DNA from 2 places in the Dactylosporangium sp. NPDC050688 genome. Region 1 is predicted to be linked to the other one. Evidence: riboswitches for the same ligand, from Rfam matches in the RefSeq annotation. Region 1 holds a riboswitch; the other holds the start of a gene.
The links. Region 1 has a riboswitch for S-adenosylhomocysteine ahead of metH (methionine synthase). Riboswitches for the same ligand answer to the same signal wherever they lie in the genome.

Region 1 (10,339 bases):
GGCAACGTCAGGACGGGTCGTAGGCGAGGTTGGGGCGCAGCCAGCGCTCGATCTCGGCGACCGGCAGGCCGCGCCGGGTCGCGTAGTCCTCGACCTGGTCGCGGCCGATGCGGCCGACCGTGAAGTAGCGCGAGTCGGGGTGGGCGAAGATGAGGCCGCTGACCGCGGCGGCCGGGGTCATCGCGAAGGACTCGGTGAGGGCCAGGCCCAGCTTGTCGGCCTCGAGGAGGTCGAAGAGGGCCTGCTTCAGGGAGTGGTCGGGGCTGGCCGGGTAGCCGAGGGCGGGCCGGATGCCGCGGAAGCGCTCCGCGTGCAGGTCCTCCAGGGCCGGGGTGGCGCCGGGCTCGAACCAGGCGCGGCGGGCCTCGAGGTGGATGTACTCGGCGAACGCCTCGGCGAGCCGGTCGGCCAGGGCCTTGACGAGGATGGCGCGGTAGTCGTCGTTGTCGGCCTCGTACCGGGCGGCGAGCTCCTCGGCGCCGTGGATGGCGACCGCGAAACCGCCGAGGTGGTCGGGGAAGGCGGCGGCGTCACCGGCGGGGGCGATGTAGTCGGCGAGGCAGCGGTTGGACCGGCCGTCGGGCTTCTCGGTCTGCTGGCGCAGCATCGGGAACGTGACCCGTGACCCGCCCCCCGGCACGTCCAGGACGATGTCGTCGCCAACGGCGGCGGCGGGCCAGAAGCCGTAGGCGCCGCGGGCGGTGAGGGAGCCGTTGGCGATGATCTCGTCGAGCAGGGTGTTGCCCTCGGCGAACAGCTCGGCGGCGACCGGCTGGTCCAGGATGGCCGGGTACTTGCCCTTCAGCTCCCAGGCGAGGAAGAAGAACTGCCAGTCGATCATCTCGCGGAGCGCCTGCAGGGGAGGCTCGACGATCCGTACACCGGTGAAGTCCGGCGTGGGGAGCTCGGCGAAGGACACGTCGGAGGCGTTGGCGCGGGCCTGCTCGAGGGTGAGCATCGCGGTGTGCCGGCGCTCGGCGTGCTGGCGGCGCAGGCGCTCCTGCTCCTCGCGGTTGTCGGCGGTGAGCTGCTCGACCCGCGCGGAGTCCAGCAGGCCGGCGACCACCCCGACGACGCGGGAGGCGTCCTGCACGTGGACGGTGTTGCCGTCGTACGCCGGTGCCACCCGCACCGCCGTGTGCTGCCGCGACGTGGTGGCGCCGCCGATGAGCAGCGGCAGCTTCAGGCCGCGGCGCTGCATCTCGGTGGCGACCGCGACCATCTCGTCCAGCGACGGGGTGATGAGCCCGGACAGGCCGATCGCGTCGGCGCCCTCGGCGACCGCGGTGTCGAGGATCTTCGCGGCGGGAACCATGACGCCGAGGTCGATGACCTCGTAGTTGTTGCAGCCGAGCACGACGCCGACGATGTTCTTGCCGATGTCGTGGACGTCGCCCTTGACGGTGGCCATGACGACCTTGCCCTGGCCGCTGCGGGTGGGGGTGCGGGCGGTCTCGGCGCGGCCCTCGTTGCGGGCGGCCTCGCGCGCGGCCTCCTTCTCCGCCTCCATGAACGGCTCGAGGTACGCGACGGAGCGCTTCATCACGCGGGCGCTCTTGACGACCTGCGGCAGGAACATCTTGCCGGACCCGAAGAGGTCGCCGACGACCTTCATGCCGTCCATGAGCGGGCCCTCGATGACCTCCAGGGGACGGGCCGCCTGCTGGCGCGCCTCCTCGGTGTCCTCCTCGATGAAGTCGACGATGCCGTGCACGAGCGCGTGGGACAGCCGCTCGTTGACCGGCGCCTCGCGCCACGACAGGTCCACGACCCGCTGGGTGCCGGAGCCGCTGACCGTGCCGGCGAACGTGACGAGCCGGTCGGTGGCGTCCTCGCGCCGGTCGAACAGGACGTCCTCGACGAGCTCGAGCAGGTCGGCGGGGATGTCGGCGTACACGGCGAGCTGACCGGCGTTCACGATGCCCATGTCGAGACCGGCCCGGACGGCGTGCAGCAGGAACGCGGAGTGCATGGCCTCGCGCACCACGTCGTTGCCGCGGAAGGAGAACGACAGGTTCGAGATGCCGCCGCTGGTACGGGCACCGGGGCAGCGCTGCTTGATCAGCGGCAGCGCGTCGATGAACGCCTTGGCGTAGCCGTTGTGCTCGGCGATGCCGGTGGCGACGGCCAGGACGTTGGGGTCGAAGATGATGTCCTCGGGGGCGAAGCCGGCGCGGTGCACGAGCAGGTCGTAGGCCCGGCCGCAGATCTCGACCTTGCGCTCGGCGCTGTCGGCCTGGCCGATCTCGTCGAAGGCCATCACCACGACGCCGGCGCCGTAGGAGCGGATGATCCTGGCCTGCTCCAGAAACGGCTCCTCGCCCTCCTTGAGGCTGATCGAGTTGACGACGCCCTTGCCCTGCACGCACTTGAGGCCGGCCTCGAGCACGCTCCAGCGGGAGCTGTCGATCATGATCGGGATGCGGGCGACCTCGGGCTCGGTGGCGATGAGGTTGAGGAATGTGGTCATCGCCTGCTCGCTGTCGAGCAGGTCGGCGTCCATGTTGACGTCGAGGAGGTTGGCGCCGCCGCGGACCTGCTCGAGGGCGACGTCGACCGCGCCCTGGTGGTCGTCGGACTCGATGAGCCGGCGGAAGCGCTTGGAGCCGGTGACGTTGGTCCGCTCGCCGATCATGACGAAGCCGGTGTCGGGGCCGATCTCGAACGGCTCGAGGCCGCTGAACCGGGTCGCCGGGGGCGGCGTGGGGACCTGCCGGGGCGCCATGCCCCGGACCGACTCGGCGATCCGGCCGATGTGCGCGGGCGTGGTGCCGCAGCAGCCGCCGACGACGTTGACCAGGCGGTCGGACACGAACCCGGCCAGCAGGCTGCCGGTCTCGGCGGGGGTCTGGTCGTAGCCGCCGAAGGCGTTGGGCAGGCCCGCGTTGGGGTGGGCCGCGACGTACGTGCCGGCGAGGCGGGCCAGGTCGGCGACGTGCGGGCGCATCTCGGCCGCGCCGAGGGAGCAGTTGACGCCGACGATGAGCGGGTGGGCGTGCTCGACGGAGCGCCAGAACGCCTCGACGGTCTGCCCGGACAGCGTCCGGCCGCTCAGGTCGACGATGGTGACCGAGATCCACAGCGGCAGTTGCGGGGCGACCTCGCGGGCCGCGGCGATGGCGGCCTTCACGTTGAGCGTGTCGAAGATCGTCTCGATGAGCAGCAGGTCGACGCCGCCCTCGGCGAGCGCGCTGATCTGCTCGGCGTACGCGGCGCGGACGGTGTCGAACGTCACCGCGCGGTACGACGGGTCGTCGACCCGTGGCGACAGCGACAGGGTGACGTTGAGCGGGCCGACGGATCCGGCGACGAAGCGGGGGCGCTCGGGGGTGGCGGCCTCGTCGGCGGCCTGCCGGGCCAGCCGCGCGCCCTGCACGTTCATGTCGCGCACCAGGCGCTCCAGGCCGTAGTCGGCCTGGGCGATGCTGGTGGCGGTGAACGTGTTGGTGGTGGTGATGTCGGCGCCGGCCGCCAGGTACTGCCGGTGGACGTCGAGGATCACGTCGGGCCGGGTGATGTTGAGCAGATCCGGGTTTCCGGTGACATCCTGGGTATGGTCGGCGGCGATCAGATCGGCGCGGTAGTCGGCGGGGGTGAGCCCGGCCGCCTGGAGCATGGTGCCCCACGCCCCGTCGAGCACGACGACCCGCTCGTCGAGCAGCGCGCGCAGGTCACCGATCGCCGTTGTCCTCGCCATGGATCCACCTTCCGTGGGTGAGACGGAAGGCGCCCTTGCGAATGATGAAACCAGGTCGAGCGTGGCGGATCGTCGATGATCCGTTGCAGCGCCTCTCGTCCTGAGCCGTTGATTCTACCGGATTCTAGCCTGTTACCGTGGTTCGCCGTTACCCAGTCGAGAGGTCCCGTCATGAGCGCGCAAAGTTCCGAATCGATCGCGGTCAATGCCGCCCTCGACGTGGTTCGGGCCGTCGAGCCGCGGATCGCGGACGCCATCGCAGGTGAACTGACCGCCCAGCGCGAGTCGCTGAAGCTCATCGCCAGCGAGAACTACGCCTCCCCCGCCACATTGCTGGCGATGGGCAACTGGCTCAGCGACAAGTACGCCGAAGGCACTGTCGGGCGGCGCTTCTACGCCGGGTGCCAGCAGGTCGACACCGTCGAGTCCATTGCCGCGGAGCACGCCCGGGAATTGTTCGGCGCGTCACACGCCTATGTTCAACCACATTCTGGGATCGATGCCAACCTGGTGGCGTTCTGGGCCGTGCTGGCGCAGCGGGTCGAGGCCCCGTTCCTGCGGGAGGCCGGCGTCCGGCAGGTCAACGACCTCACCGAGAGTGACTGGGCGAAGCTCCGGCACGACTTCGGCGACCAGCGGATGCTCGGCATGTCCCTGGACGCGGGCGGGCACCTGACCCACGGCTTCCGGCCGAACATCTCCGGCAAGATGTTCCACCAGCGCAGCTACGGCACCAACCCGCAGACGGGCCTGCTGGACTACGACGCGCTGCGCGAGACCGCCCGCGAGTTCCGCCCGATGATCATCGTCGGCGGCTACTCGGCGTACCCGCGGAAGGTGAACTTCGCGACGCTGCGCGAGATCGCCGACGAGGTCGGTGCCACCCTCATGGTCGACATGGCGCACTTCGCCGGGCTCGTCGCCGGCAAGGTCTTCACCGGCGACTTCGACCCGGTGCCGCACGCGCACATCGTGACCACCACGACCCACAAGACGCTGCGCGGCCCGCGCGGCGGCATGGTCCTGTGCCAGCCGGAGCTCGCCGACCAGGTCGACCGGGGCTGCCCGATGGTGCTCGGCGGCCCGCTGCCGCACGTCATGGCCGCCAAGGCGGTCGCGCTCGCCGAGGCGCGCACCGCGCCGTTCCGCGACTACGCCCAGCGGGTCGTGGACAACGCCGCCGCCCTCGCCGACGGGCTGCTGCGCCGCGGCGTGCACCTCGTCACCGGCGGCACCGAGAACCACCTGGTGCTCATCGACGCGTCCCAGCTCAACGGGGCGCCGACCGGGCTCACCGGCCGGCAGGCGGAGGCGGCGCTGCTGGACGCCGGCATCGTGACCAACCGCAACGCGATCCCCCACGACCCCAACGGTGCCTGGTACACCTCCGGCGTGCGCATCGGCACCCCGGCGCTGACCAGCCGCGGTCTCGGCGTCAACGAGATGGACACCATCGCGGAGCTCATCGCCACCGTGCTGACCACCACCCGCCCCGCCGCGGACTCCAAGGCGAAGTACACCCTCGACGCGTCGGTTGCGGCGAAGGTGTCCGGGCAGGCGTCGGAGCTGCTCGCCGGGTTCCCGCTGTACCCGGAGATCACGCTGCGCTGAACGTCCGGTCCCGGCGCCGCTGGCGCGGCGCCGGGACCGCACCAGTTACGCCGGCGCGGCCGCCCGAAGCTCCGCGTGCACGTCGTAGGAGTGGATCCAGCTGACCATGTCGGGCAGGTTGGCCAGGCGCTCGTTGCGGGCCTGCGCCTCCGGCCCGTCGGGCACCTGGAAGCACTTCGCGTTGCCCCGCGAGCCGAGCTGCAGCTGCCGGGCCCGCGGTTTGCGGACCGCCTCGTACGCCGCGAGGGCCTGGGCGACCGTCAGGTCCGGCTGCCCCAGGAAGTGCGCGAGCACCGCCACGTCCTCGACGGCCTGGTTGCTGCCCTGCCCGGCGTGCGGCAGCATCGGGTGCGCCGCGTCGCCGAGCAGCGTGACCCGGCCGGTGCTCCACTGCCGCAGCGGCTCCCGGTCGAACAGCGCCCAGCGGCCGGTGTCCTCGACCGCGCCGAGCATCGCCAGCACCGTGTCGTTGAAGCCCTCGAACGCGGCGACCGCCTGGCTCGCGTCGCCCTTCGCCGACCACGACTCGTCGGTCCACGCCTCGTCGCGCGTGTACGCCACGAAGTTGATCAGCTCGCCGCGGCGTACCGGATAGACCACGAGGTGACTGACGGGGCCGAGGAAGAACGTCAGGCCCATCCGGTCGCCGCCCGGGACCCGGTCGACCGGGACGAGCCCGCGGAAGCAGCTCATGCCGGCGAACACGGGCTCGTCGGGCCCGGCGACGTGCCGGCGGACCGTCGAGCGGACCCCGTCGGCGCCGATCACGAGGTCGGCGTGGGTGGTGCTGCCGTCGGCGAACGTGACGTCGACCCCGTCGGGCGTCTCGTCGACCGTGACGCAGCGCCGGCCGAGCTGGACCTCGCCGCCGCCGGCGCGGAACGCGTCCAGGAGCACCTGCTGCAGGTCGGCGCGGTGCAGGCCGAGGAACGGCGCACCGAAGCGGTCCGTGTACCAGTCGCCCATCGGGTGCTCGTAGAACAGCTCACCGGTGCGCCACTCGTGGAACTGGATGCGCTGCAGGTCGGAGCCGACCTCGCGCAGCGCCGGGCCGAGCCCGAGCCGGTCCATCAGCCGGGTGCCGTTCGCCCCGAGCGACACCCCGGAGCCGATCGCTCCGAACGTGGCCGCCTGGTCGTACACCTCGACCTCGTGCCCCTCGGCCCGCAACGCGATCGCCGCGGTGAGACCACCGATGCCGGATCCGATGACTACGACGCGTGAAGTCATAACACCTTCTTGACTGGAGTCCCTGGCGAAACAGCGACGGGAGCCTATCACCGAAAATCCACAGTGGAGGATGTGCGTCGCGGCACCCGGCGCGGTCACAGATCGTCACGCGGCGCACGGGTAGCCTTGCCCGGTGCGGACGGCGGCGGAACAGATCAGGGCGGTGCTCGACGGCAGCGTCGGCTATGAACGCGGCCTCGACACGCTGACCGTCACGCCCGCCGCCGACGTCGACCCGGCGCTGTTCGCCGCGGTGCAGGCGGCCTGCGCGAGGCTGTTCGAGCGCGGCTGGCAACCCGGCGAGCTGCACCGGGTCGTCGCGCGGCGCGGCGCCGTGCCACACACCCAGCTGGTCACCGACGCGGTCGCGGCGCACCTGCGGGGCTTCCCGCCGGCGGCGGTCGACCCGCGCTGGCGGGCCCAGGCCGACGCGCTCGGCGCCGCCGTCTGGTGGGCGGCCGACGGCGGTTACGTCGACGGGCTCGCCGCCCGGTGGCGGGTCGACCGGGTCGAGGTGCTCGACACGGTGCTGGTGCTGCTCGGCATCCTGCGGACCCTGCCGCCGATCGAGGTGCTCGTCCCGCCGCCGGGCTCGCCCGCTGCCGGTGTCCTCGGTACCGCCGTCTCTGGTACCGCCGGGACCGCGCGGGTCGACGACCGGCTGCTCGACCGGGTGCGGGCGCTGCTGGCGAAGGCGGAGTCGACCACGTACCCGGCCGAGGCGGAGACGTACACCGCGAAGGCGCAGGAGCTGATCGCCCGGCACAGCATCGACGAGGCGCTGCTCGTCGCCCGGGGCGGCTCGGCGGCCGTCGTGCCGTTCGCCCGGCGCATCGGCGTCGACCACCCGTACGAGAACGAGAAGGCCGCCCTCCTCGACGCCGTCGCCGGCGCGAACCGCTGCTATGCGGTGTGGTCGCCGGAGCTCGGGTTCGCGACCGTGTTCGGGTTCGACAGCGACATCGACGCCGTCGACCTGCTGCACACGTCGCTGCTGGTACAGGCGAACCGGGCCATGTCCGCGGCCGAGCCGTCCGGCGGGCAGGCCGGCGGCAAGGCCGGCCGGGCCCGGTTGAAGACGTTCCGGCAGTCGTTCCTGGTCGGGTTCGCGGTCCGCATCGGCGAGCGGCTCGCCCAGGCGAGCGAGGCCGCCGTCACCGACGCCGCCCAGCCCCCGCCGGGCGGGGCACCGGGCGCGGCGCCCGACCTGCTGCCGGTGCTCGCCGCCCGGGACGCGCAGGTCCGGGAGACGATGCACCGGATCTTCCCGCGTACGGTCCGCGGCCGCGGCACCCGCGTCGACAGCGACGAGGGCTGGGACTCCGGCCGCGCCGCCGCCGACCGCGCCGCGCTGCACCGAAGCTAGCGCCGCGGCAGGCCCGCGATCGCGGCGGCGATCCAGTTCCAGGCGACGGCCACACCGAGGAACAGGGTGAGCGCGCCCGCCTCGCCGCCCGTCATGGCCCAGCCGAGACCGAGCGCGAACAGCACCCCGGCGACCCGGCCGGTCACGGCCCAGCGCTGCCGCCCTTCGGCGCGGAACCGGGACGCGAGGACGAAGCACAGCGCGATCATCGAGAAGAACGACAGGCTGCCGCCGGCGTTGTGCAGGATCATGTGCCCGCTCATCGTGGTCAGCGGGGCGTCGGGGGTACCGAGCGGGAACCCGTCGCTCGCGTCCATCTCGAACACTGCCGCGACCAGCAGCCCCACCCCGATCAGCAGGAACAGCGCCGGCCCCCAGGTGCGCCCCCGGCCGCCGCGCAGCAGCCGGCGGGCCCCTGCGGCGCCGGCGATGCTGAGCAGCCCGGTCACCACGAAGCTCGTGGACTGCACCCAGCCGGGCTCGCCGAGCGCGAGCATGCTGACCGGGTGGCGGGTGATGTCGTACCCGTCGCGGACCGCCGCCTGCACGACGGCCGCCACGGTGAACAGTGGTGCGGCGAGGGCCCCGGCCCCGGCCAGCAGCGCCACGCGGGAGCCTCGCGCGGGCGCGACGGTGCTGGTGATCCGGCCGGGAGTGGCGGTGTCAATCATGATCGGGCCCTTTCGGTGACGTCGGGAGCGCCGCGGTTCGTGCGCTCACTGACGCGTCGAACGGCCCGCCATGATTTCGACGGCCCTCCGCGGAATTCTTGGAGGCGGTGCCCGCTGAACCGGGGCGGCGCCGGGTGCGTGGACCGGGGTATGCGGGTCCTCTTCACCGCGTGCCCGATGTTCGGGCACGTCAACCCGATGCTGCCGCTGATCGACGCGGCCCGCGACGCCGGGCACGACGTCGTCGTCGCGACGGGCGCCGACGTGGTCGCCCACCTGCGGGGCCGCGGTGTCACCACGTGGACCGCCGGCCCGACGCACCGCGAGGCCGGCGGCGGCCCCGGCGCGGACTGGCTCGCGTACTTCACCGGGGTCGGCGGGGTCGGCGGAGCATGAGCGGATCTGGCGGGACGCGGTGCCGCTGCGCCCCGTCGCCGGCACCCCGGCCCCCGGCGAGCGGCTGCCGAGGGAGCTGGACGCGCTGCCGTACGAGCGGACGGTGCACGTCACCCTCGGCACCGTCTTCCACGACAACCGCAACGTGCTGCACACCGCGATCGCGGCGCTGTCGGCGCTGCCGGTGAACGTGGTCGCCACCGTCGGCCCGGCCGTCGACCCCACCGGCTTCGGCCGGCAGCCGGCGCACGTGCTGCTGGCCCCGTACCTGCCGCACACCCTGCTGCTGCCCCGCTGCACCGCCGTCGTCTCCCAGGGCGGCGCCGGGGTCATGCTCGGCACGCTCACGCACGGCCTGCCGCACCTGGTCCTCCCTCAGGGCGGCGACCAGTTCATGAACGCGGAAGCCATCGAGCTCTCCGGCGCCGGCCTGGCCCTGCACCCGGCCGAGGTCACCGGCGCCTCGGTCGCCGACCGGCTCACCCGCCTGCTGGAGGAGCCCACGTTCCGCGCCGCCGCGGCGTCGGTACGCACCGAGCTCGCCGCCATGCCCGACGCCCCGACGGTGCTACGCACCCTCACCAGCTGACCGGCCGAGCCCTTTCACCGGCCGGAACACCCCGGCGGCGCGGCGGGCGTTCACCAGGCGGCCGGGCAAGGCTCGACGGCATACCGATCCGCCACCGGGTCGCCGGAAACAGCCCAGCGGCCGGGCGGTCACCGGGTGGCCTGAGACGCGCGAAGCGCGGGCCGACGGCATGACGGCTCGCCACGCGCCTATCTGGTGGCCGGGGACGGCTCGGCGGGGGTGCCCACCGGACGGCGGCGGCGTAAGTGGAGGGCGGTGCTCGCCGACAGGGCGCCGCCGAGGGCGGCGAGCAGCAGCCCGGATCCGGCGGCGGCGGCCGGCAGGCCGGTCGGGATACCGAGGTACACGGTGATGCCCAGGATCCGCGACAGGCCCCACGGCAGGAGGGCGAGCTGATCGTTCCAGACGGTGAGGGCGCGCTCCAGGCCGATGGCGGCGACCAGGCCGCCCAGCAGCGCGAGGGGCACGCCGGCGGCGATCAGCAGGGTGCCGGCGACCCAGCGGCGGGGCAGCCGGTGCCCGTCGCGCAGGGCGAGGGCCGTCGCCACGAACAGCCAGGCGAACGCCGCGAACGCCACGCAGATGTAGACGGACCTGGCCGCCGGCTCGGTCCAGAACCGCAGCCAGTAGAGCCCCGGGCCGCGCACCGCGAGGACGGCGAGGAGCAGCACGGTCCGCAGCAGTGCGACCCCGCCGATCGCGGCCCACAGGCGGAACGGGTCGCGCCGCCCGAGCAGCAGCCTGGCGGTCACCGCGAACAGCAGCCACGCGCCCAGCGT
Region 2 (10,339 bases), on a different contig from region 1:
TCGTGCAGCCCAGCCCGCCCGGCACCGCCCGGCTGGAGCTGTCCGTGAACGACCACGCCGGCCTCCGCGCCGTCGTCATCCACTTCACCGAGCCGGCCCTGACCCGCGCCGAGCTCGACGCGTGCTTCGGCCCGAGCAACGACCTGCCGCGCATCCACTGGGACTCCGCGCACGTGACCGCCCACCGGATCACCGCCCCGGCCGCCCCGCTGTCGTGCACGCTGCTCGCCTCGTTCAGCGCCGACGCCTCCCCGTCGGCCCGCGCCTTCCAACTCACGCTGCGTCGCGACCACCACTGACCGTCACCGGCGGCCCGGTTGTCACGCATAGCCTCGGAGCCGGCTACTCGCCTGCGTTGCCGGAGCCGTACTGCGCGGCGTCGCCGCCGACCTCTCGCGCGCCGCGCTTGGCTTGTGCCAGTCGTGACTCGATGCTGAGCAGAGCGGACAGCAAAGCCTCCGCCTGCGCGCTGGCCTGCAGGAGCCGCCCGTCCAACTCGGTGCGGGCCGCGATCGACCTCGATCGGGTGCGACGCATGCCGGGAGGCGGGAGCCCTGCGGAGTACGGTCTTCGGGTGAACGTCGTGCACGGGGTCATCACCGCGGGGGGCGGGCTCGCCTGCTGGGCGGAGACCACGCCCGGTCCCGCGTCAGGGGTGCAGCGCCGGCCCCGGCGGGCGGTGCCGCACCCGTTCGCCGCGCTGCCCGCGCTCCCGGGCGAAGTGGGGACCGCGGACCTGGCGCTGCCGACGGTGGGCTCCCGGCCGGCGCCGTCCCCGGAGCTGGCCGCCTCGGACGCTGCCCTGATCGCCGCCTCGAATGCCGCGGCCCGCACGATGCTGTGGACCGTTCCCGTCGTGTACGTCCCAGCCGGCGCCGACCTTGAGGCGCTCGTGCTCACCGGCGCCGACCTGCTGGGTGAGGACACCGCCCTCCCGGCAGGCAGCGGCCAGGCGTACGCCGGAGCGGCACCCGCAGGGATGGCGGAGCCGCGGATGGCGGGCTCCGGAGTGCGGGCCGGGTCGTCGATCGGGGCGCTGACGGATCTGGTGACGTTCGCCGGCGACCTGGTTCGCCGCGGCCGCGTCCTGCCCGACCTCCTCGACCACCCGACCGAAGCCCGCTGGCGTCCGGTGCTGTGGGGCGACGACGCGATGACGTTCGAGGCGCTGTGGCGGGCGGTGCCGGGCGTCGCGTACGCCGCCGGCGACCTCACCGCCGAGGAAGCCGTCCGGGCGGCGCTGGACCATCAGGTCGACGCCCTGGTCCGGGCGCGGCTCGGCGACCGGCCGATCGTCGCCGACGGGCAGGTCCGCCAGGACAGCACGGTCCGCGCGTGGCTGGCGGCACTCACCGGCCCGGACGCGACCCTGCGCGAACGCCCCACCGCCGGCCCACGCGACGCGCTCACCACCAACGCCCCGCCCCAGGGCGGCACCCGCGCTGCCGCAGCACCTGCCGGCACGGCACGCCGCATCGACGCTGCCGACGGCGCCGGCGGGCACGTGGGACGAGACCTGCAGGTCCCAGCGGCCGGGACCACCGGCACAGCTGCAGCCGCGGAGGCGGCCGGGACCACCGGAGCAGGCGCGAGCGTCCGACCGGCCGGAGCCACCGCGGGCGCCGAAGCCGTGGGTGCGCACGGAACAGCCGAGAACACCGGAGCCGCCGGCATAGCTGGAGCCGCTGGAACACCCGAAAACACCGAGGCCGCGAGGACGGCCGCGAGGATCGGCGCCGCCGCGACAGCCGAAGGGGCCGAAGGGGCCGAGGCGGTCAGAACACCCGGAACAGCCGGAAGCACCGAAGCCGTCGGGGCGGCGTTGCGGGAGAGCACCGATGTCCGCAGGGTCCGGGACGCGATCAGGCGGTGGGCGGCCAGTGGGCGGCCGTCGGCGGTGCGGCTGTGCTTCCGGCTGACGTTCGTGGAGGAGTTCGACGACGAGGATGACGACGCCGTCGGCGCGCACGGACGCGGAGACCACGGCGCAGGCGACCGCGGCCCAGGAGACCGCATCGCCCGCGCGCACCGGCGTGGCGACCACGCCGTCATCGCGCGTGGCCGCAGGGACCACGACGCCAGCGCGCACGACCGCGGCGACCGTAACGTCAGCGCGGACGGCCCCGGCGACCGTGGCGACAGGGTGCACGGCCACGGGAACCGCGACCCCGAAGGGCACGGCGCCAACGCGCACAGCCACGGCGACCACGGCACCAGCGCGCACGGTCACGGCGACCCCGATGGGCACGGCACCAACGCGGACCGCCACGGCGGCCGTGGCGACAGCGCGCACGGCCACGGGAACCGCGACCCCGAAGGGCACAGCACCAACGCGCACAGCCACGGCGACCACGGCACCAGCGCGCACGGCCACGGCGACCCCGAAGGGCACGGCACGAGCGCGGACCGCCACGGCGACCACGGCACCAGCGCGCACGGCCACGGGAACCGTGGCGCCGGCTGGAACGGTGTCGGCGGGCACCCGGGTGGGGCGGCGGAGGCCGGGCACGGCGGGGTGCGGGTCGACGACGGGCGGGATGCGTCAGGGTGGCTGGTGGAGTTTCTCCTGCAGCCGGTGGCCGAGCCCGGGTTGCTGGTGCCGGCGCGGGACGTGTGGCGGGACGCGTCGTCGCCGCTCTTCCGGTGGGTCGACTACCCGCAGGACGTGCTGCTGGAGGACCTGGGGCGGGCCAGCCGGCTCTGGGCGGAGCTGGACGAAGCGCTGCTCCAGGCGCGGCCCGAGCAGCTGCGGCTGGACACGATCGGCGCTTACGGCTTCCTGCGGCACGCAGGGGTGCTGCACGACGCGGGCTTCGGGGTGCTGCTGCCGGCGCAGTGGCAGCGGCGGCAGGATCTGGGGCTGACGCTGACCACGCACCCCGCGCAGCCGGCGAGCCCGGTGCTGCGGGACACCACGGCGAACCGGGACGCGATCGTGCGTTACCGGTGGGGGCTCGCGATCGGTGACGAGTTCCTCAGCGAGGCGGACCTGCAGGAGCTGGCCCGGGCGAAGGTGCCCCTGGTGCGGCTGCGGGGCCGCTGGGTGCACCTGGACCGGGAGCGGCTGCGGGCCGGGCTCGCCTTCCTCGCCCGCGGCGGGCAGGGGCACATGACGGCCGGTGAGGCGATGCGGCTGGTCCGGCTGGTGCCCGAGGGTGACCTGCCGCTGCCGGTCACCGGGGTCGACGGGACCGGCTGGCTGGCGGACCTGCTGACCGGGCGGGCGGTGGAGCGGCTGGAGCTGCTGGACGCGCCGGCGTCGCTCGCCACGACGCTGCGGCCCTACCAGCGCAAGGGCCTGTCCTGGCTGGCCTTCCTCGACGGGCTCGGGGTCGGGGCGCTGCTCGCCGACGACATGGGGCTGGGCAAGACGGTGCAGGTGCTGGCGCTGGAGGCGCTGCTGCGGGAGCGCGGGCCGCGGCCGCCGACGCTGATCGTGTGCCCGCTGTCGGTGCTGGGCAACTGGCGCCGGGAGATCGGTCGCTTCACCCCGGGCCTGCGGGTCGCGGTGCACCACGGCACGGAGCGGCTGCTGCGCGACGACGTGGACCTGGTGCTCACCACCTATCAGGTCGCCACCCGCGACGTGGACCGGCTCGCGGCGAAGGAGTGGGACCGCATCGTGCTGGACGAGGCGCAGCACGTGAAGAACAGCACGAGCGCCGCGGCCCGGGCGGTGCGGCAGATCCCGGCGCGGCACCGGGTGGCGCTGACCGGGACGCCGGTGGAGAACCGGCTGACGGAGCTGTGGTCGATCGCGGACTTCCTCAACCCCGGTATCCTGGGGCCGGCGAGCATCTTCCGGGCCCGCTACTCGGTGCCGGTCGAGCGTTACGGCGACGCCGACGCGGCGGCGAGGCTGCGCCGGGTCACCCGGCCCTTCCTGCTTCGGCGGGTGAAGACGGACCGGGCGGTCATCGCCGACCTGCCCGACAAGCTGGAGCGCCGCCAGTGGTGCAACCTGACGCTGGAGCAGGCGACGCTCTACAAGGCGGTCGTCGACGAGCTCTTCGTGAAGCTGCGCGAGGGGCGGGCCGGTGAGCAGCGCAAGGGGCTGGTGCTGTCGGCGATGACGAAGCTGAAGCAGGTGTGCAACCATCCGGCGCACCTGATGGGCGACGGCACGCCGCTGGCGGGCCGGTCGGGGAAGCTGGCGCGGCTGGAGGAGATCCTCGCCGCGGCGCTGGACGCCGGGGACCGGGCGCTGGTCTTCACGCAGTTCGCCAAGTTCGGCCACCTGCTGACGCCCTACCTCGCGGCGCGGCTCGGGACCGGCGTGGAATTCCTGCACGGCGGCACGGCGAAGGGTGCCCGCGACGCGATGGTGCAACGCTTCCAGTCCGGGCAGGGCCCGGGTGTGCTGCTGCTGTCGCTGAAGGCGGGCGGGACCGGGCTGAACCTGACCGCGGCGAACCATGTCGTGCACGTGGACCGGTGGTGGAACCCGGCGACCGAGCAGCAGGCGACCGACCGGGCCTTCCGCATCGGGCAGCGCCGCGACGTGCAGGTGCACACCTTCGTCTGCGTCGGCACCATCGAGGAGCGCGTCGACACCGTCATGGCGGAAAAACGCACGCTCGCCGGGGTCGCCGTCGGCAGCGGCGAGGGGTGGCTCACCGGCCTGTCGACCGACGACCTGCTGGATCTGATGACGCTGCGGCCGGAGGCGACCGATGCGTGACACGAGGTGGTCCCACCAGTTCATCGCCATGCTGGAATCCTTGCGGATGGGTACGACATTTTCCGTCGGCCGCCGCTACGCCCGCGCCGGGCACGTGCGCTCGCTGACCATCTCCAGCAGCGTGGTGACGGCGCTGGTGCTGGACGAGGACGGTGCCACGTACCGGTCGCGGATCGCGACCCGGGCGTTCTCCGCCGCGGACTGGGCGCGCATCGAGCGGGCGCTCGCGCAGGAGGCGATCCACGCGGCGAAGCTGCTGGCCGGGCAGTTGCCCGACGACCTGGACCGGATCCTCGGCGGGTTCGGGCTGTCGCTGTTTCCGCAGAGCCTCGCGGACCTGGTGATGGACTGCGACTGCCCGGGCTGGCAGAAGCCGTGCCGGCACCTGACCGCCGCCTGCTACGTGCTGGCCGAGTCGTTCGACAACGACCCGTTCGGCATCCTCGCCTGGCGTGGCAAGGGCCGCGACGAGCTGCTCGAACAGCTGCGCGCGCACCGGGTCTCAGCGCTGACCCACCTCGCCGCCAAAGGGGAACCGGAGCACACGGCGGGCCCGACCGCCGGGTTCTGGACCGCCGGCCCGCGGCTGCCGGAGCCCGTGGCGCCGCTGCCCGGCACCGTCGTGCGCAGCGACGCGATGCTCGACCAGCTCGACGCGCTGGAGCTCACCGTCGGCCGGTTCGAGGTCGGCGACCTGCTCCGTGATGCCTACCGCACACTGGGTTGCGAAGCGAAAGACCCAGCCGGTACCGTCGAAGGCAATCGCGGCTGAAACAGGCCGCGGTCACGGCCGAGAGGCGCTGCGACGAGCCCGGCAGGGCTCGCCACGCTCGGTCGGTGACTACCCTTGACCCAAGGGCGCCTCCTGTCACCGGGAGGTGACCTCAGGCTATGCACAAGTATCTGCAGACGCGCAACGGGATCGAATTCGCCGTTGCCGACCTGTCCCTCGCGGCCGCCGGCCGCACCCAGATCCGCCTCGCCGAGCACGAGATGCCGGGCCTGATGGCGACGCGGCGGGAGTTCGCCGACGCGCAGCCGCTGCGCGGGGCGCGGATCGCCGGATCGCTGCACATGACGGTGCAGACCGCGGTGCTCATCGAGACCCTCGTCGCGCTCGGCGCGCAGGTCCGCTGGGTCTCCTGCAACATCTTCTCCACCCAGGACGAGGCCGCCGCCGCCGTCGTCGTCGGCGCGGACGGCACCGTCGACGAGCCCAAGGGCACCTCGGTGTTCGCGTGGAAGGGCGAGACCCTCGCCGAGTACTGGTGGTGCACCGACCAGCTGTTCGACTTCGGCGACGGCCTGGGCCCGAACATGATCGTCGACGACGGCGGTGACGCCACGCTGCTGGTGCACAAGGGTGTCGAGTTCGAGGCCGCGGGGCGGGTCCCGCAGCCCACGTCCGCCGACTCGGAGGAGTTCGCGCTGGTCCTCGGTACCCTCGCCGACAGCCTCGCCAAGGACAACCGGCGCTTCACGAAGCTCGCCGCCGGCATCCGCGGGGTCACCGAGGAGACCACCAACGGCGTCAAGCGGCTCTACAAGCTCGCCGAGGCCGGTGAGCTGCTGTTCCCCGCGATCAACGTCAACGACTCGGTCACCAAGTCGAAGTTCGACAACACGTACGGCATCCGCCACTCGCTGCTGGACGGCATCAACCGTGCCACGGACGTGATGCTCGCCGGGAAGCTCGCCGTCGTCTGCGGCTACGGCGACGTGGGCAAGGGCGCGGCGGAGGCGCTGCGTGGCATGGGCGCCCGGGTCGTCGTCACCGAGATCGACCCGATCTGCGCGCTGCAGGCCGCGATGCACGGCCTGCCCGTGGTGCGGCTCGGCGACGTCGTGGAGACCGCCGACCTGTTCATCACGACCACCGGCAACAAGGACATCATCATGGCCGGCGACCTGGCCCGGATGAAGCACAACGCGATCGTCGGCAACGTCGGCCACTTCGACAACGAGATCGACATGGCGGGGCTGGCACGGGTCCCCGGCATCGTGAAGAACGAGATCAAGCCGCAGGTCCACGAGTGGACGTTCCCCGACGGCCACGCGATCATCGTGCTGTCCGAGGGCCGGCTGCTCAACCTCGGCAACGCGACCGGGCACCCGAGCTTCGTGATGTCCAACAGCTTCACCAACCAGACGATCGCGCAGATCGAGCTGTTCACGAAGCCGGACTCCTACGAGCGTCAGGTGTACCGCCTGCCGAAGCACCTCGACGAGAAGGTGGCCAAGCTGCACCTCGAGGCGCTCGGCGTGCGGCTCACCGAGCTGAGCAAGGAGCAGGCGGAGTACATCGGCGTGGACGTGGCCGGCCCGTACAAGCCGGAGCACTACCGCTACTGAGGTTCAGCGCTTTCCTCGCAGAACCGCTTGAACCCCTTGAGGTCCATGTGCAGCCGGGCGTGCAACGCCACGTCCGGCCGCCGCTCCAGCAGCTGCACCATGCTGTCGTCCAGTTGCACGACCGCGACCACGTTGGTGTCGTGCTCGCCGAGTGGTTCGAGCCAGAACGACTCGACGAGCGCGTCGCTGTCCCAGCGCACGAACCGGCCCGGCTCGACGTCGTTGAGCACGGCGTCGACCTCGACCCGCCGCCCGCCGATGTCGAACGCGAGGTGCGCCGCGGTGTCGTGCACCGGCGTGACGCCGAGGACCCCGGACATGAACCGGGCGTACTCGCTGAACCGCACCAGGTGCTCGTAGGCGGCCATCGGCGGCACCGCCACCCGCATCGAGTCCTGCGTGACAATCATGGGGACCACCCCCTTCGCAGTTCCAACCGTACGCGCAACACGGGCGACGCAGCCGAGCCGGCCGGCACCGGGCCATCCGCCGGGCCCCGATGTGCCGGGCGCCGACCCGCCGGGGTGCGTCGGTTTCCGGACAGGCCCGCGCCGACGTCGATGCCACGCTGTGCGGAAACGGACGCGGGAGAGCTCGGATGCGACTGACCATGCGCGCGGCGGCGAGCCTGCTGCTGGGGTTCACCGGCATTGTCGTGCTCGGCGCCGGGCTGAACCGGCTGCTGGACGTCGGCACGTGCGCGTCGGGCGGCCCGTCCGTCATCGCCCGGCCGTGCCCGGAGGGCACCACGCTGTGGTCGCTGCTGCTGCCGGTCGGCCTGGTCATCTGGATGGCGGGCCTGCTGCTGAGCGAGGGCGGCCTGGTGCGGCCCGGCACCGGTCAGGTCGTGTGGACCGCGGGGTTCGCCGGTGGCGGGATCGCGCTGCTGGTCAAGGTGCTGAACACGCCGATGGACCCGAACGCGAAGGCCGGCCTGTACGCGGTGATCGCCCTGTTCATCCCGCTGGGCCTCGCGTTCGGCGTCGCCGGGACCGTGCAGCTGATCCGCGCCCGCCGCGGCGACCCCCGCGACCCGCGCAACCGTCCCGGCGGGCCGCCCCGCGCACGCACGCCGAAGGCAGCCGCCGGTGACCCGCACCTGAAGCGCCTGCACCGGCTGCGCAGCATGGGCGCGCTCACCCGCGAGGAGTTCGACCGGCTCAAGCACGACCCGGCCACCGCCGCCGACCGGCTCGCCGTCGTCCAGCGGCTCGCCGAGCTCAAGGCGTCCGGGGTACTGACGGCCGAGGAGTTCGAGGCGAAGAAGCACGCCACCCTGCACGGCGAGCACCGCTGACGGCCGCGACACCCGGCGGGACGGCCGCAGGCCCGGCGGGACGGCGGTGGCGCAGTGAGCCGGCGGACACGCCGGCCGCCTCGGCGCCTAGGATTCCGGGATGCGTATCGGCGTGCTGCTGCTCCCGACCGACCCGTGGCCGCAGACCGTGGCCCGGGCGCAGCACCTCGAGGCGCTCGGCTACGCGCACCTGTGGACCTACGACCACCTGTCGTGGCGGCGGTACCGCGAGCAGCCGTGGCACGCGGCGATCCCCTGGCTGACCGGCCTCGCCGGGGTCACCAGCCGGGTGCGGCTCGGCACGATGGTGACGTCGCCGACGTTCCGGCACCCGGCGTCGCTGGCCAAGGAGGCGATGACGCTCGACCACGTCAGCGGCGGCCGGGTCACCCTCGGTGTCGGCGCCGGCGGCACCGGCTTCGACGCGACCGTGCTCGGCGAGCAGGTGCGCACGCCGCGGCAGCGAGCCGCGCGGCTCGGCGAGTTCATCGAGGTGCTCGACGGGCTGCTGCGGGAGCCGGCGTACTCGCACCGCGGCGAGCACTACGTGGTCGACGACGCGCGGATGCTCCCCGGCTGCGTGCAGCGGCCCCGCCTGCCACTGGCGGTCGCGGCGGCCGGGCCGAAGACGCTCGCGCTCACCGCGCGGTTCGCCGACGCGTGGATCACGTTCGGCGAGCCGGACGCCGCCGACCAGTCGCCGGCCGCGATCGAGGCGGCGGTACGCAGGCAGGCGGCGGTCCTCGACGAGCGCTGCGCCGAGCTCGGCCGGGACCCGGCGACGATCGAGCGGATCTACCTGGTCGGCAACACCGCGGAGCGGCCCCTGGCCAGCGTCGCGGCGTTCGAGGACTTCGTCGGGCGGTACGAGGCGCTCGGCTTCACCGACGTCGTGTTCCACGACCCGCGCCCGGGCGACCCGGTGTGGACCGAGGACCCGGCAATCGCCGACGCCATCGCCGGGCGCCTGCTGCGCTGACCCCCGCTCACCTGCGGCGGCACCATCACCTCACCGTGCGTCCTGCCGCAGCCGCAGGTCCGCGGCCGCCGCGCCGCGGGTGTCGAGCAGGGCCAGCAGCGGCCCGGTAGCCACGGTGGTCAGCACCGCGGTGACGACGAGGATCGTGTACAGGTGCGGGTGCAGCAGCCCGAGCGACAGCCCGACGCTGAGCACCACGAGCGTGGTGCTCAGCCCGCCGGTTTTTCGCCGGTACGGTCACCAGGCGAAGCGCTCCCGGTGCAGCCGCGCGGGCGGCACGCCGAGCGCCCGGGCGGCGCGCAGCACGGCGTCGGTCCAGGCGTCGGGGTGCGACGGACCCGGCCACAGATGAGGGCGAGGCTCCAGGTAAGACAGCAGTCGACCAAGATCCGATGCCCCGACCGGGAGCCTCGCTGTGCTCCTCGGCGTCGGGCCCGCCGCCACCGTTCTGGTTCTCGTCGCGGTGTTGGTCACCCGCGGCGACTTCACCGTGTCGCTGTCTGACGTCGTGGCGGTGTTCGTCGTCTGCGGCGACGAGCGGGGTCGGACAACCAAAGACGTCGAAAGCTGGCCGAGCTGGTCATCGAACGATACCGGGCACCGATGTACCGGAATCCGCTCGCCCGGAACGACGACGTGGGTCTGTCAATGGATGGCGAAGGTAGCCGCCGCGTATCGCGATCCGACGGCTACTATCGCTGCGGCGTGTCAGCCGTTGAGTCCGGCGTAGATCTGCTCGTTGGCCTCGACGACCGGGGTCGGCTTGACGATTTTTACAGCGGTGCCGACCGCCGAGTAGGTCGTCGTCATGGTGTCGGCCTTTTCTTCACCGTGCTCCGGCACCGTGAAGGACACTGCGGTCAGCTTGCCCTCGGCGTCGAGGGTGGCGGTGAACGGTATGGCTTTGGCCTTTTCGGCGAGCGCGGCGACCGAGTCGGCGCCGATGCCACCGACGCCGTCGCCGACCTTCGTCGCATCGAATGTGCCGGTGATCTTCGTGCCGTCCTTCTTGGCGGTCACGATGGCCTTC

Region 2: another riboswitch for S-adenosylhomocysteine. It lies ahead of ahcY (adenosylhomocysteinase); the one in region 1 lies ahead of metH (methionine synthase).

The regions. Positions count from the first base shown of each region.
Region 1 is NZ_JBFAIC010000005.1:151,762-162,100, forward strand. It holds gene metH (methionine synthase) at 8-3,697, opposite strand; S-adenosyl-L-homocysteine riboswitch at 3,718-3,800, opposite strand; gene AB0H83_RS07610 (glycine hydroxymethyltransferase) at 3,869-5,308, shown strand; gene AB0H83_RS07615 (FAD-dependent monooxygenase) at 5,354-6,538, opposite strand; gene AB0H83_RS07620 (DUF2786 domain-containing protein) at 6,672-7,904, shown strand; gene AB0H83_RS07625 (DUF998 domain-containing protein) at 7,901-8,575, opposite strand; gene AB0H83_RS07630 (hypothetical protein) at 8,726-8,971, shown strand; gene AB0H83_RS07635 (nucleotide disphospho-sugar-binding domain-containing protein) at 8,991-9,560, shown strand; gene AB0H83_RS07640 (hypothetical protein) at 9,749-10,339, opposite strand, start outside.
Region 2 is NZ_JBFAIC010000018.1:66,426-76,764, reverse strand. It holds gene AB0H83_RS19565 (hypothetical protein) at 1-299, shown strand, start outside; gene AB0H83_RS19560 (hypothetical protein) at 343-537, opposite strand; gene AB0H83_RS19555 (SNF2-related protein) at 575-4,681, shown strand; gene AB0H83_RS19550 (hypothetical protein) at 4,728-5,453, shown strand; S-adenosyl-L-homocysteine riboswitch at 5,468-5,552, shown strand; gene ahcY (adenosylhomocysteinase) at 5,573-7,033, shown strand; gene AB0H83_RS19540 (SRPBCC family protein) at 7,027-7,443, opposite strand; gene AB0H83_RS19535 (SHOCT domain-containing protein) at 7,632-8,330, shown strand; gene AB0H83_RS19530 (LLM class flavin-dependent oxidoreductase) at 8,431-9,309, shown strand; gene AB0H83_RS19525 (hypothetical protein) at 9,340-9,507, opposite strand; gene AB0H83_RS19520 (hypothetical protein) at 9,725-10,039, shown strand; gene AB0H83_RS19515 (hypothetical protein) at 10,018-10,339, opposite strand, start outside.